One region of the Metabacillus sediminilitoris genome, then DNA from elsewhere that is predicted to be linked to it. Evidence: riboswitches for the same ligand, from Rfam matches in the RefSeq annotation. Region 1 holds a riboswitch; each other region holds the start of a gene.

Evidence for each region. A riboswitch is a leader RNA that binds a small molecule or an ion and turns the genes downstream of it on or off. The one in region 1 is predicted to bind S-adenosylmethionine.
Region 2: linked by a shared signal. The riboswitch ahead of mtnK (S-methyl-5-thioribose kinase) and the one ahead of GMB29_RS02160 (sugar ABC transporter substrate-binding protein) in region 1 are both predicted to bind S-adenosylmethionine.
Region 3: linked by a shared signal. The riboswitch ahead of mtnW (2,3-diketo-5-methylthiopentyl-1-phosphate enolase) and the one ahead of GMB29_RS02160 (sugar ABC transporter substrate-binding protein) in region 1 are both predicted to bind S-adenosylmethionine.
Region 4: linked by a shared signal. The riboswitch ahead of GMB29_RS26395 (methionine ABC transporter ATP-binding protein) and the one ahead of GMB29_RS02160 (sugar ABC transporter substrate-binding protein) in region 1 are both predicted to bind S-adenosylmethionine.

Annotation. Positions count from the first base shown of each region.
Region 1 is NZ_CP046266.1:411,365-414,525, forward strand. It holds gene GMB29_RS02155 (MFS transporter) at 1-385, shown strand, start outside; gene GMB29_RS27575 (hypothetical protein) at 546-671, shown strand; SAM riboswitch class I at 891-1,001, shown strand; gene GMB29_RS02160 (sugar ABC transporter substrate-binding protein) at 1,206-2,333, shown strand; gene GMB29_RS02165 (sugar ABC transporter ATP-binding protein) at 2,429-3,161, shown strand, end outside.
Region 2 is NZ_CP046266.1:3,153,000-3,156,160, reverse strand. It holds gene mtnA (S-methyl-5-thioribose-1-phosphate isomerase) at 1-720, opposite strand, end outside; gene mtnK (S-methyl-5-thioribose kinase) at 758-1,951, opposite strand; SAM riboswitch class I at 2,199-2,349, opposite strand; gene GMB29_RS14945 (carbon-nitrogen family hydrolase) at 2,485-3,161, opposite strand, start outside.
Region 3 is NZ_CP046266.1:3,149,395-3,152,555, reverse strand. It holds gene GMB29_RS14940 (pyridoxal phosphate-dependent aminotransferase) at 1-950, shown strand, start outside; SAM riboswitch class I at 1,026-1,132, shown strand; gene mtnW (2,3-diketo-5-methylthiopentyl-1-phosphate enolase) at 1,319-2,560, shown strand; gene GMB29_RS14930 (2-hydroxy-3-keto-5-methylthiopentenyl-1-phosphate phosphatase) at 2,557-3,161, shown strand, end outside.
Region 4 is NZ_CP046266.1:5,505,583-5,508,743, reverse strand. It holds gene GMB29_RS26405 (MetQ/NlpA family ABC transporter substrate-binding protein) at 1-18, opposite strand, end outside; gene GMB29_RS26400 (methionine ABC transporter permease) at 43-714, opposite strand; gene GMB29_RS26395 (methionine ABC transporter ATP-binding protein) at 704-1,717, opposite strand; SAM riboswitch class I at 1,884-1,988, opposite strand; gene GMB29_RS26390 (DeoR/GlpR family DNA-binding transcription regulator) at 2,179-2,943, opposite strand.

The sequences.
Region 1 (3,161 bases):
AATGCTTGCGGCTGGAATGCTTGTAAATGCTATTATGATTTCAATAATGGGTTTCTCAACTATTCTTTGGCTTACATTAGCAGCACAGTTTTTTGCGGGATTAATGATGCCGGCAATCCAAATTAGTATTAATACAATGATTCTTCAAAATGCAGAAGAACCATTTGTTGGACGGGTAAACGGGATTATGACACCGCTCTTTATGGGTGGAATGGTGTTGATGATGAGCCTAGCAGGGATAGTCAAACAGCTTACAGGTTTAGCTTTAGCCTATCAAATTTCTGCCATTTGCCTGATAATTGGTGTCATACTTGTGATGCCCCTCGTACTCAACAGGAAGGATCAGAAGAAGGATGTGAAATTTTCAGCTAAAGAAATGGGATGAAACAGAAGCATAAGTAGTGGTCATTTACGACATACTTATGCTTTTTTTGATTCTAGATTATATCAGTATTTATACATACTTTATCTTACTAAATAGATATACCAACGTATATAAAAATCAATTATGAATATAATAACGGAGTCTAAAAGGAGGTGTAACCATGCCAAATTTAAATGATAATAAATTTAGAAAGATACAATCTGAAAGTCAAAAGCAAGGTAAATCTCAAGAAGAGTATGCAGCAGAGCTTGATCGTAATCGAGCGAAGAGCCAAAAGAAAAAGTGAACCATATTGTCATATTTTTGCGTAAAGATCACAAATACAGTCTAACAGATTTCCTGCCGTTTATGAATTGAAGGGTATGAACCTTCTATTTATAAACGGCTTTTTCATTGAGAATAAAATATTTTCTGTTTAAAAAATATTCAAAAAATAGTTGACATTATTGCGATACCCAATTAAAGTATATTTATTCTTTCTTTTACTGAATTGCATATAAACAATCTCTTATCAAGAGTGGCAGAGGGACTGGCCCGATGACGCCCGGCAACCGTTCTATTATATAGAATTGGTGCTAATTCCTGCAAAACCTTATTTGGTTTTGAAAGATAAGAGAGGAGACTCCTTATATATTTTGTGGCGAAACCTCTCTATCTTTAGAGAGGTTTTTTGTATTATCAGGTTTTATCTTTTAAAAGGCGATAGTACAAGAAAAACGAAGACTTTCACTACTAAACGATGGTGTTACGTCAAGTTTTTATTATGTTAATGAAATGTAATTGAAGCAATATCAATAGAGAAAAGGGGAGTCACAAACACATGAAAAAGAGATTTCTAAATTCTGCATATTTATTAATTCTTGTATTTACTTTGTTATTAACTGGATGCTCTTCAGGTGGTGGAGAAACAACTGCGTCTGTTAAAGAGAAAGGAAATCAAGATGTATCACTAGATGGTGTTCCAGAACGATTTACTGGTGATGATGTAACAAAAATTAAAGTGATTCGAAAAATTGGTGGTGATGATCATACTGCTCAATTTTTTGCCGGTGCAAAAGAAGAGGGTGAAGCGCTTGGCTTCCAGGTAGATGTATTTACAGCAAATGGTGACACAGCTAAATTTCATGATGCTATTGCACAGGGATTAGAGGAAGATTATGACGGGTTTATTATTTCACATGGAGATGATGCAGCAACAGTCGCTGAAGTACAAAAACTTGTTGATGCAGGTAAAAGCGTTGTAACTTTTGATTCAAATGAAGAGTTAGCGAAAGTTGAAGGTGTAACACTGACATCCCAAGATGATGAAGCACTTGCTACGTTAGCTTTAGACCAGCTTATTAAAGATACAAAAGGTGAAGCTAACATTGTATATCTTTGGGTAGACGGTTTTCCGCCAATGGTGAGACGTAATGCGGTCTATCAAGAAAAATTAGCCAGTAATCCTGGTTTGAAAGAAATTGAACGATTTGGAGTGGCTTCAGCTGATACATCAGTACAAACTCAAAATGCTGTAGCAGCAATGTTAAATAAACATCCTAAAGGTGAAATTGACGCAATATTTGCAACATGGGATGCATTTGCAATTGGTGCAGCTCGTGCAATTAAAGAAGCCGGAAGAGATGAAATAAAACTTTATGGGATCGATGTCTCAAATGCTGATCTTCAAGAAATCCAGGATAAAAGCAGTTCTTGGAAATATACAGCAGCAGTTGATCCTAAGCTGATTGGTGCGGTAGATATGAGATTACTAGCTAAAAAGTTAGCTGGTGAAGAAACACCTGAGACGTATAACCTTGAAGCTTCACTTATTTCTCAAGATGCATTAGCAAAATCTAGTGAACCTATTAACATGGTTAATCTTGCAGATTCAATTGAAGGCTGGGGACAATCAACAGCATTTGAAGAAGAGTGGATCAAAACATTAAAAGAGTATTATAAAAAATAATTTTAAGGTCTTACAAACACTCTCTTTGCTAGTTTAAGAGAGTGTTTGTTTTTAGCATAAGGTAGAATGCTGATTTATAAGAAAGGAGGCATGTTATGTTGAGTACGTTGTTAGAAATGAAAGCTATTTCGATTGAATTTCCAGGAATAAGAGCATTAAATTCAGTCGGTTTTTCAATAAAAACTGGGACAACACATGCACTTATCGGTGCGAATGGTGCTGGAAAGTCAACGTTAATGAAAGTCTTATCAGGTGCTTATGATCATTACACAGGTGATATATTAATTGATCAAAAGCAAGTGAATATCCGAACACCAAAGGATGCGCAAAGCAGCGGTATTCAAATTGTTCATCAAGAGGTAGACACAGCATTAATTTCTTATTTAACAGTAGGGGAAAATATTCTGTTATCCAAAACTGTTAATGATAAGGGGAGAAGCTTCTTTGTAAATTGGAAGAACCTTCATGAAGAAGCAACAGATATTCTGCAAAGCTTACACATAAATGTATCTTCCAAAAGATTAGTTAGCGAATTATCCTTGGCAGAAAAACAAATGGTGCTAATTGCAAGAACAGTTTCAACAAATTGCCGCTTTCTCATTTTAGACGAACCAACGGCCCCGTTAAGCCATTCAGAAACAAAGGAGCTCTTTCGTATTGTGAAGGAGCTGAAAGACAAAGGTGTAGGAATTATCTTTATATCGCATCGCCTTCCTGAAATATTTGAGATTTGTGAAGAGATTACAATTATGAGGAATGGAAAGGTTGTGACACATGAGTTAATTTCGAATACTACACCAAATAAGGTCGTGGAACTAATGTTAGGAA
Region 2 (3,161 bases), 2.7 Mb from region 1:
AGCACCAACTATAATGGCGGAAATGTTTTTTGATTTAATCGTATGTGCTGCCATATTGTCAGTAATTAGAGTCACATCAATCCCTGCTTGCATGAGCTCCCATGTTGTTAAACGTGCTCCTTGTAGAACTGGACGGGTTTCACATGCATATACACTTAAGTTAACGTTTTTTTCCTTTGCTAGGTAAAATGGAGCTAATGCTGTTCCGTATTTAGCTGTAGCAATAGACCCTGCATTACAAATGGTCATCACGCGATCGCCTTTCTGAAACACAGATAGAGCATGTTCACCAATTAAACGACATACCTCTTCATCCTCAATTTGAATTTGGATTGCTTCATGGACGATTGTTGTCTTCGCTTCATTAATGGATTGAACGTTAGAAATACTATTTACAAGTCGATCTAATGCCCATACTAGATTAACTGCAGTTGGTCGAGAGCTTGCTAAATAATCTCTGTTTTTCTTGATGTTTCGTTGAAAGTCAACAATGGTTTCAGATATATCCTGTAATGCTGATAATGCGAGGCCAAATGCCGCTGTGATACCGATTGCAGGGGCACCTCTTACCTTCAAGGATTGAATTGCTTCCCAAACGTCTTTTATCGTAGTTAATTCAAGGTATTCCGTTACGTGCGGAATTTTTTGCTGATTTAATAGTGAGATAGATTCCTCATTCCAGATAACAGAACGGGGAATCGCTAAATTTGTCGATGCCATGAAGATTAAACTCCTTTTTACTAATATTAAATGATAATTAATTGCTTACCGTTTGCTTTACATATTCCTTGAATTGACAAGGATTTTTGATCGCTTTTTGATTTTTAATAAGCTCGCTGCCTACTGATAAAGCAAGCTGCTTAGTAGAGATTTTTTTGTCAAATGGTTGTAATGTATCAAGATCTGCGACATGTGCAAGACCAATTGTGCGACGGATGATTTCACATCCGGCAAAGCCGACTGCTTCTTCGAAAATTTCTGACAATACATCCTCTAAATAGCCTTCTGTTTTAGCAAATATTTCTGCAGCATCATTTTTCCATGCTTTTGAAAATTCTTTAACAAATACATTCCATGTTGTTTCAATATGAGTAAATAAGACTTCTTGATTTTCAGCATTACGAGAAAAGGCATTTAAAAGGAAGTTTCCAAATACCTGACCAACATCGAAGCCGATTGGACCAAAATAAGCAAATTCTGGATCAATGACTTTTGTTTCGTTTTCATCTGCAAAAATACTTCCTGTATGTAAATCACCATGAAGTAGTGCTTCTGCTTTGGTTAGGAATTTTTGTTTTAGCTTTGCAACAGCTAATTTTAACTCTTGATCCTGCCAAATGCGTTCAACATCTTGACCAAGTTCTTGTTCAAAGTTATTTGTATCGTGGTTAAAGAACGGATCTGTGAAAACAAGATCTTCCGTAATTTTACATAGATCTGGGTTAATAAACTGCTTCACTAATGATTTTTTAAAATGTTGATTTACGGCATAATCTGATGTGTAAAATAATGTTTTTGCTAGAAATTCTCCAATATGTGTTGAGAGCAAAGGCAATTCTTTTCCTTCAATTAGAGCAGCACGGGCGATTTGGAGATGTGATAAGTCTTCCATAATGGTTATGGCTAGCTGTTCATCTGTATAATAAACCTTTGGTACAAATTGTGGCACAAATTCACTTTGTTTTAATAAGGCATGTGCTTCAATACGTGCTCTGTCTAATGTTAATGGCCAGCTTTCCCCTACGACTTTTGCATATGGAAGTGCTTGTTTAATGATTATTCCGTTTCCATTATCAGTATCTGTAATCTTAAAGACAAGATTTAAATTTCCATCACCAATTTCTTTACATGTTAAGTTGCTATTTTCTGTAAAAAGCTGCAGGCGTTTTGCTAAAGCGATAGCTTCGCTTTCAGTTAATGGTTTGTAAATAGATGATTTGACAGTACTCATAGTAATAACCTCCAAAAAATAATGTCCTCATGTAAGAAGATAATAGTATTTTTGATTTAGATCAGATGTGACATGAAAGCATCAGCAGTTAAGCTCGTGACATGACGGTCCAGTGCAATTAATGCGAGAAATCGTCATATATAGTAGGCAGATCAAAGAACTAATGCTTTATTTCTTTGGAGGCTTTTCTTTGGAAATAAGAAAAGCCTCTTTCGGATGAAAGAGGCTTGAAGACTTAGCTTCGCACCTCTTATCTGTCAGAAAGGAATGTCTTTCTGATGGAATTAGCACCGTGCCAATTGGAAGTCTTCGTGAATAAACACTTAGTTTCCAATGTTGATATGGTCGGTTGCTGCGGCGTCATTGGGCCAAGTCCCTCTGCCAACTCTTGATAAGAGATTATATCGTTCTGAAATGAAAGTAATGCTTTGTATATTCCGTAATTTCAGAACATTTTAGATTTTAAGAATAATAGAACCTTGATTAGCATGTTATCAATGATTATTTAGTGTTGTCAATAAAAAATTTAGAAATCAATCATAAAATTCTGGCAATCGGTCTGCGAATACTGGAATTTGATTTCGTACTTTTTTCACTGTTTTAACATCAATTTCGGCAGTTATGGATCCAGCTGTTTCATCAGCCTCAGCGATTACCGTTCCCCAAGGATCGATGATCATCGAATGTCCGGCAAATTCATTATTAGGGTCTAAACCTGCACGATTACAAGCAACAACATAACATTGATTTTCAATGGCACGGCTAATTAGTAGTGTCCTCCAATGATGTAGTCTTGGCAAAGGCCATTCAGCCACAACAAATAGAATTTCTGCTCCTTGTGTCATATGTGCGCGAATCCATTCAGGAAATCGAATGTCATAGCAAATGACACCAGCACTGTTCACACCATCAATTTTAAATAATCCTTTTTTATTTCCAGCCGCTAAATAATGGTGTTCATCCATCAATTTGAATAGGTGAAGTTTGCTATATTCATGAACAACCTCACCTTGATTATTGATGATGTACATTGTGTTCGTTACGCTTTCGTACGTTTTTTTAGCAACAGAGCCGCCAACAATGCTTACTTTATATTTTTTTGCTAGTTTACTTAGAAATTGTTTTGTTGTTTTTCCTTCATCATCAGCAATTTCATCAAGTCTCGTCAGGTCATAGCCTGTTGTCCAAAGCTCTGGGAGGACAATAATCG
Region 3 (3,161 bases), 2.7 Mb from region 1:
TGAAGGAAGCGATCGCAACGTTTTATGAAAGGGAATATAGTGTGAAAATCGATCCTGCTAAAGAAGTTGCCATTCTATTTGGAGGAAAGGCTGGACTTGTAGAGGTACCACAATGCTTGTTAAATCCAGGCGATGTTATCCTTGTTCCAGATCCCGGTTACCCTGATTATTGGTCAGGTGTTGAGCTGGCACGTGCAAAAATGGAAATGATGCCACTTGAACGTGAAAATCAATTTTTGCCTGATTATAATCGCTTACCGGAGGATGTCGTCGCAAAAGCAAAAGCTATGTTTTTAAACTATCCAAATAATCCAACAGGTGCAACAGCAACATCAGAATTCTTCCAGGAAACTGTGGAGTTCGCTACTCAAAATGACATTTGTGTCGTTCATGATTTTGCCTATGGTGCGATTGGCTTTGATGGAAAACGCCCAATAAGCTTTCTAGAAACTGAAGGTGCAAAGGAGACAGGGATTGAAATTTATACATTCTCAAAAACCTTTAATATGGCTGGATGGAGAATTGGTTTTGCGGTCGGAAATCCTTCGGTTATTGAGGCGCTGAATCTTTTACAGGATCACATGTATGTAAGTGTCTTTAGTGCCATACAAGAAGCCGCTGCACATGCATTATTAAGTCCTCAAACATGTGTAGAAGAACTTAATGCCCTTTATGAATCACGAAGAAATGTTTTGATACATGCTTTTCGTGAAATTGGCTGGGATGTTACAGCTCCAGCAGGTTCGTTTTTTGCGTGGCTGCCAGTTCCTAAGGAGTTTGCATCGTCACAGGCTTTTTCTGATTATATGTTGGAAAAAGCGCATGTTGTGATGGCACCTGGAAACGGTTTTGGAGATTATGGGGAAGGGTACGTAAGATTAGGTTTGTTGACTTCTGAAGAAAGATTAGTAGAAGCGGCAAAGCGTATTAAAGCGTTAAACTTATTTTAAAATAATTGTTATTGACAAAAAAAATAGGATCTGTCATAATTCATATAAATTTCAAAAAACTTTATGAACGTTTCGTTCTTATCAAGAGCAGGTGGAGGGACTAGCCCTATGAAGCCCGGCAACCGACTTACCTTTGGGTAAGCACGGTGCTAATTCTTGCAGCATTCGCTGATAGATAAGGAGATATGCTTGTTGCACATGCATGGTACAGCCCCTTCGATCTATTAGTGTCGGAGGGGCTTTTTCTTTGTGAAAAAATGTTAAATAGATAATGATATATATTGATTAGAAATGATAGAATAAATACGAATAATATGTGAGAACATTCAGAAAACGTAAATGATTTACAAAAGAAAGAAGGTTTTAATGTGAGTGATGTAATTGCAACTTATCTCGTTCATGATGCAAAAGGTGATTTACATAAAAAGGCAGAAGGGATTGCGTTAGGATTAACTGTCGGCTCATGGACAGATCTTCCTTTGCTCGAGCAAGAGCAATTAAAAGCCCATAAAGGCCGCGTAATTGAAGTAACAGAACTAGAAGAGTGTGAAAAGACGAATCACTATTTAGGAAAGAAAGTAACGAAAGGCAAAATTAAAATTGCCTATCCTAGCTTAAATTATAGTCATGATCTTCCTGCTATTTTAACAACCGTTTTTGGTAAGCTTTCACTTGATGGGGAAGTAAAATTAATTGACCTAGAGTTTTCAGAAGAAGTGAAATCTTCATTCCCTGGTCCATCATTTGGTGTTGGTGGAATTCGTGAAACATTAGGTGTATATGACCGCCCATTACTCATGAGCATTTTTAAAGGGGTAATCGGGAGAGATCTTACGTATTTAAAAGATCAATTAGAACAGCAAGTTTTAGGCGGAGTTGATCTTGTTAAAGACGATGAAATTCTCTTTGATAATCTACTAACACCTTTTGAAAAACGAATACGAACTGGAAAAGAAATTTTACAACATGTATTTGATGAAACTGGTCATAAAGCTTTATATGCAGTCAATTTAACAGGAAAAACATATGACTTAAAGAATAAAGCAAAACGAGCAGTAGAACTTGGTGCAAATGTCCTGCTGTTTAACGTGTTTGCATATGGTCTTGATGTGTTACAAAGCTTAGCAGAAGATAAGGAAATTTCGATTCCAATCATGGCACATCCTGCCGTAAGCGGAGCAACAACAGCTTCAAGCCTATACGGTTTTTCAAGCTCACTCTTGTTAGGTAAGCTGTTACGATTAGCTGGTGCTGATTTTTCATTATTTCCATCACCGTATGGAAGTGTTGCATTGGAGCGCGATGTAGCGCTGGGTATTGCAGAAAATTGTCTAATGGAAGACTCGATTAAACAATCATTTCCAGTACCTTCTGCAGGTATTCACCCAGGTCTTGTACCATTGCTTATCCAAGACTTCGGGATCGACTCTGTTATAAATGCAGGCGGTGGTGTTCACGGTCATCCAAATGGAGCAATTGGCGGAGGGCGTGCATTCCGTGCAGCAATTAATGCCACATTATCTGGAATTTCCTTAAAACAAGCTGCAGAGTCTGACGAAAATTTAAAACTTGCGATTGAACTATGGGGAGCCAAAGAGGTGCACAAATGACAAATAGCGTAATCATTTGTGATTTTGACGGCACAATCACCGAGACAGATAATATCATTGCGATCATGAAAAAATTTGCACCACCTGAGTGGGTTGAGCTTAAAAATGGCGTGTTATCTCAGGCTGTTTCAATTCGTGAAGGTGTTGGTAAGATGTTTCAATTACTGCCATCTTCAGCAAAAAATGAAATTGTCGACTATATTCTACATCATGCAGAAATTCGGTCGGGATTTCATGATTTTGTTCGATATACAAAAGAGAAAAATATCCCTTTATATATTGTTAGCGGGGGGATTGACTTCTTTGTCTATCCGTTGCTTGAAGGATTAATTGATAAGGATAAGATTTATTGCAACAAAGCAGACTTTACGAACGAAAAGATTAAAATTGGCTGGCCGCATAGCTGTGATCATACATGTGAAAATGATTGCGGCTGCTGCAAACCATCTATTATTAGACAACTGACAAATAGTAACCAGCGTAAAATAGTCATAGGTGACTCCATTACTGATTTACAAGCTGCAAAGCTTGCAGACTTTGTCATCGCAAGAGATTTATTATTAGACAAAAGTATCGAATTACATTTGCCTCATAAACCATT
Region 4 (3,161 bases), 510 kb from region 1:
ACTAACCCATTTCTTCATGTGAGTATTCCTTCTTTCTGATGTTTATTTTTTATTAACAGCTTTGGCGATTTTATCACCAATTAGCTGAATTAACTGAACTAATATAATTAAAATAACGACTGTTGCGATCATAATGGTATTATCATAGCGGTAATAACCAAAACGAATGGCCAAATCACCAATTCCGCCGCCGCCGACAACACCAGCCATTGCTGAAAATCCTACTAAACTAATAAGTGTTAATGTAATAGCAGAAATAATTCCAGATCTTGCTTCAAGTAAAAGAACATCTTTAATGATCATCCATGGTGTAGCACCTGCTGCGATTGCTGCTTCAACAACACCTTTATCAATTTCTCGTAATGCCGTTTCGACAATGCGGGCGAAAAATGGGATGGCTGCGACAGAAAGTGAGACACTTGCTGCTGTTGGTCCAATCGTTGTTTTGACGAGGAAATTAGTTAATGGTATTAATGCAACAAGTAAAATAATAAACGGAATTGATCGCACCATATTAACTAAGAAACCGATGATGGAATTGATCCAAGTATTTTGCAGGAATAGGCCCTTGTCTGTGACATATAAAAGGACACCAATCGGTAACCCAATAACAGTTGAGATGACTAAGGAAATTGCAATCATATAAATAGTTTGCAGAAATGCTAGATTTATATCTGGAATCAGTTCAATAAGATGATTCATATCAAATCCCATAACGTAACACCTCCACTAGGGCTGAACGATTTTCAATAAATTGTATGGCTTTGCTGATTTCTTCACTTGTTCCTTTTAATTCCATAAGAAAAATACCAAGCGGCGCCTCCTGTATATAGTCAATTGAACCGTGCAGGAAGTTGCCTTTTACGTTATATAGCTGGAGAGTATCGGAGATGATGCCTTCTCCAGCAATCTCTCCTTTGAATGTTACTTTAATAATTGTTCCTTCGCACTTTTTAAAAATCGCAGCAGGCAAATCATATGAAACAACACTTTCGATAAACTCCTTCGTGAGTTCTTCCTGTGGATTTGCGAAGATATCATATACTGGACCTTCTTCAATCACTCTACCATCTTGCATGATAGCCATGCGATTGCAAATTTCCTTTACAACATCCATTTCATGAGTTATCAAAACGATCGTAATGTTTAATTCTTTGTTAATTTTTTTTAATAGATTTAAAATTGATTTTGTTGTGGTCGGGTCTAAGGCTGAAGTGGCTTCATCACATAAAAGGACACTAGGATTATTGGCAAGTGCACGTGCAATGCCGACGCGCTGTTTTTGCCCTCCACTCAATTGTGAAGGAAATACATCACGTTTATCAGCAAGACCAACCATATCAAGTAAGGCTTCAACACGGTCATTCATGTCTTTGGAAGGTATTTTCGCTGCTTTTAAGGCAAATTCAATGTTCTCAAACACAGTTTTTTGGCTAATTAAATAAAAGTGTTGGAAAATCATGCCGATTTTTAACCGTGCTATCCGTAAATTTTTACTTTTTAATGAGGTGAGATCTGTGCCATTTACGGTGACATTTCCGGAAGTAGGCCGTTCCAAAAGATTGATACAGCGAAGCAGGGAGCTTTTTCCTGCACCGGAATAGCCGACGATTCCAAAAATATCGCCCTTTTGAATTGTCAGTGACACGTTATCCACACCAGTTACCTGACCATTTTTAGTTTTATATACTTTCGAAAGATTGCGAATTTTAATCATGTAATGACCTCCTTTTATGTTTTTCTACATCCAAATTTCACCTAAGGTTAGCAAATCTAGTCTATTTGGAAGGTATGCTTAAATAAAGCGAATTCTGTCCCCGTTCCTAGACACAAAAAAAATACTCCTTCATCTGAAAGGAGCATCGAAACAGAAACTGTATCTTGGCTTATCTTTCAGAATGAAACCATTCTGCAGGAATTGGCACCTTCCCAAATAGGGGGTTGCCGGACGTCATCGGGCCTAGTCCCTCAGTCTCTCTGGATAAGATTAAATTTGTAAATTAATAGTATCTAATATACTAATATAGTTAAGTTCTGTCAATCTATAAAATGATTTTATATCTATTGGACAATAACACCCAATTGGTTAATATCTAGAAAATAAAGGAAATGAAATGTTACCATCATGAACATGTCTCTAGTGTAGACTATTCTGATATAGGGTTTTTATAAAAATGTTTAATTTTGTGAAATAATAAGATTTGTACTAGTTTTTTTGAATTGATTAACAAAATGAGTAGGTAAGTTATGGTCTGTAATCATGTAATCAATCTTATCAAGGGAAGCAATGCCGATTGTAACATCTTTCCCAAATTTAGTACTATCTGCGGCTACGAAAATTTCTTTTGATAACTCGATCATTTTTTTTCTTGTAATGGCTTCCTCTAAATTATAATCAGAAATTCCCTTTTCAATCGTAATACCACTTGCGCAAATAAAGGCTTTTAATATATTCAATTCACTAAAATTAAATAAGTATTCGTAAGTAACGACAGACTTTTCGTTTTTTCTTACTTTCCCGCCAATGATGACTAGTTCCACATCACTATTTAGGAGTTCGTTTACAACAGGAATTGAATTTGTCACGACTGTTAAATTCTTTTTATTTTTAATATATTTGGCAATTTGATAGGTTGTTGACCCGCTATCAATATAAATACAATCGCCATCATTGATAAATTCACTGCATTTTTGTGCGATCATTTCTTTTTCCTTTAAGTGACTAATCATGCGTTCATCTATAGAGGATTCTCCGAATGTTGATTCTACTAGTTTAACCCCGCCATAGATTTTCTCGATTTTCCCTTGTTCTGTAAGAAGGTTTAAATCTCTGCGAAGCGTATCGACAGAAACCTCTAGTTCCTCTGTTAACTCTGTTATCTTAATGACTTTTTTAATCATTAGCAGCTCAAGGATCTTCTTTTGTCTTTCAAGTGGAAACATATAATCACCCATTCAAAGTTATCGTTTTTTGCCTTCATTAATTAATTTAAGTGTACTGATAACTCATAATATATTCAAGATTTTTAAAGTAGTTACAGGTAACATGTTGATAAATTTGAGTTAATATAGTCAAAATTTATGTATAAGTTATTGATAATATATGCAAAATTTACACTTCATTTACATAAATCTTTATTTTTATTTACATTTCCCTTTTA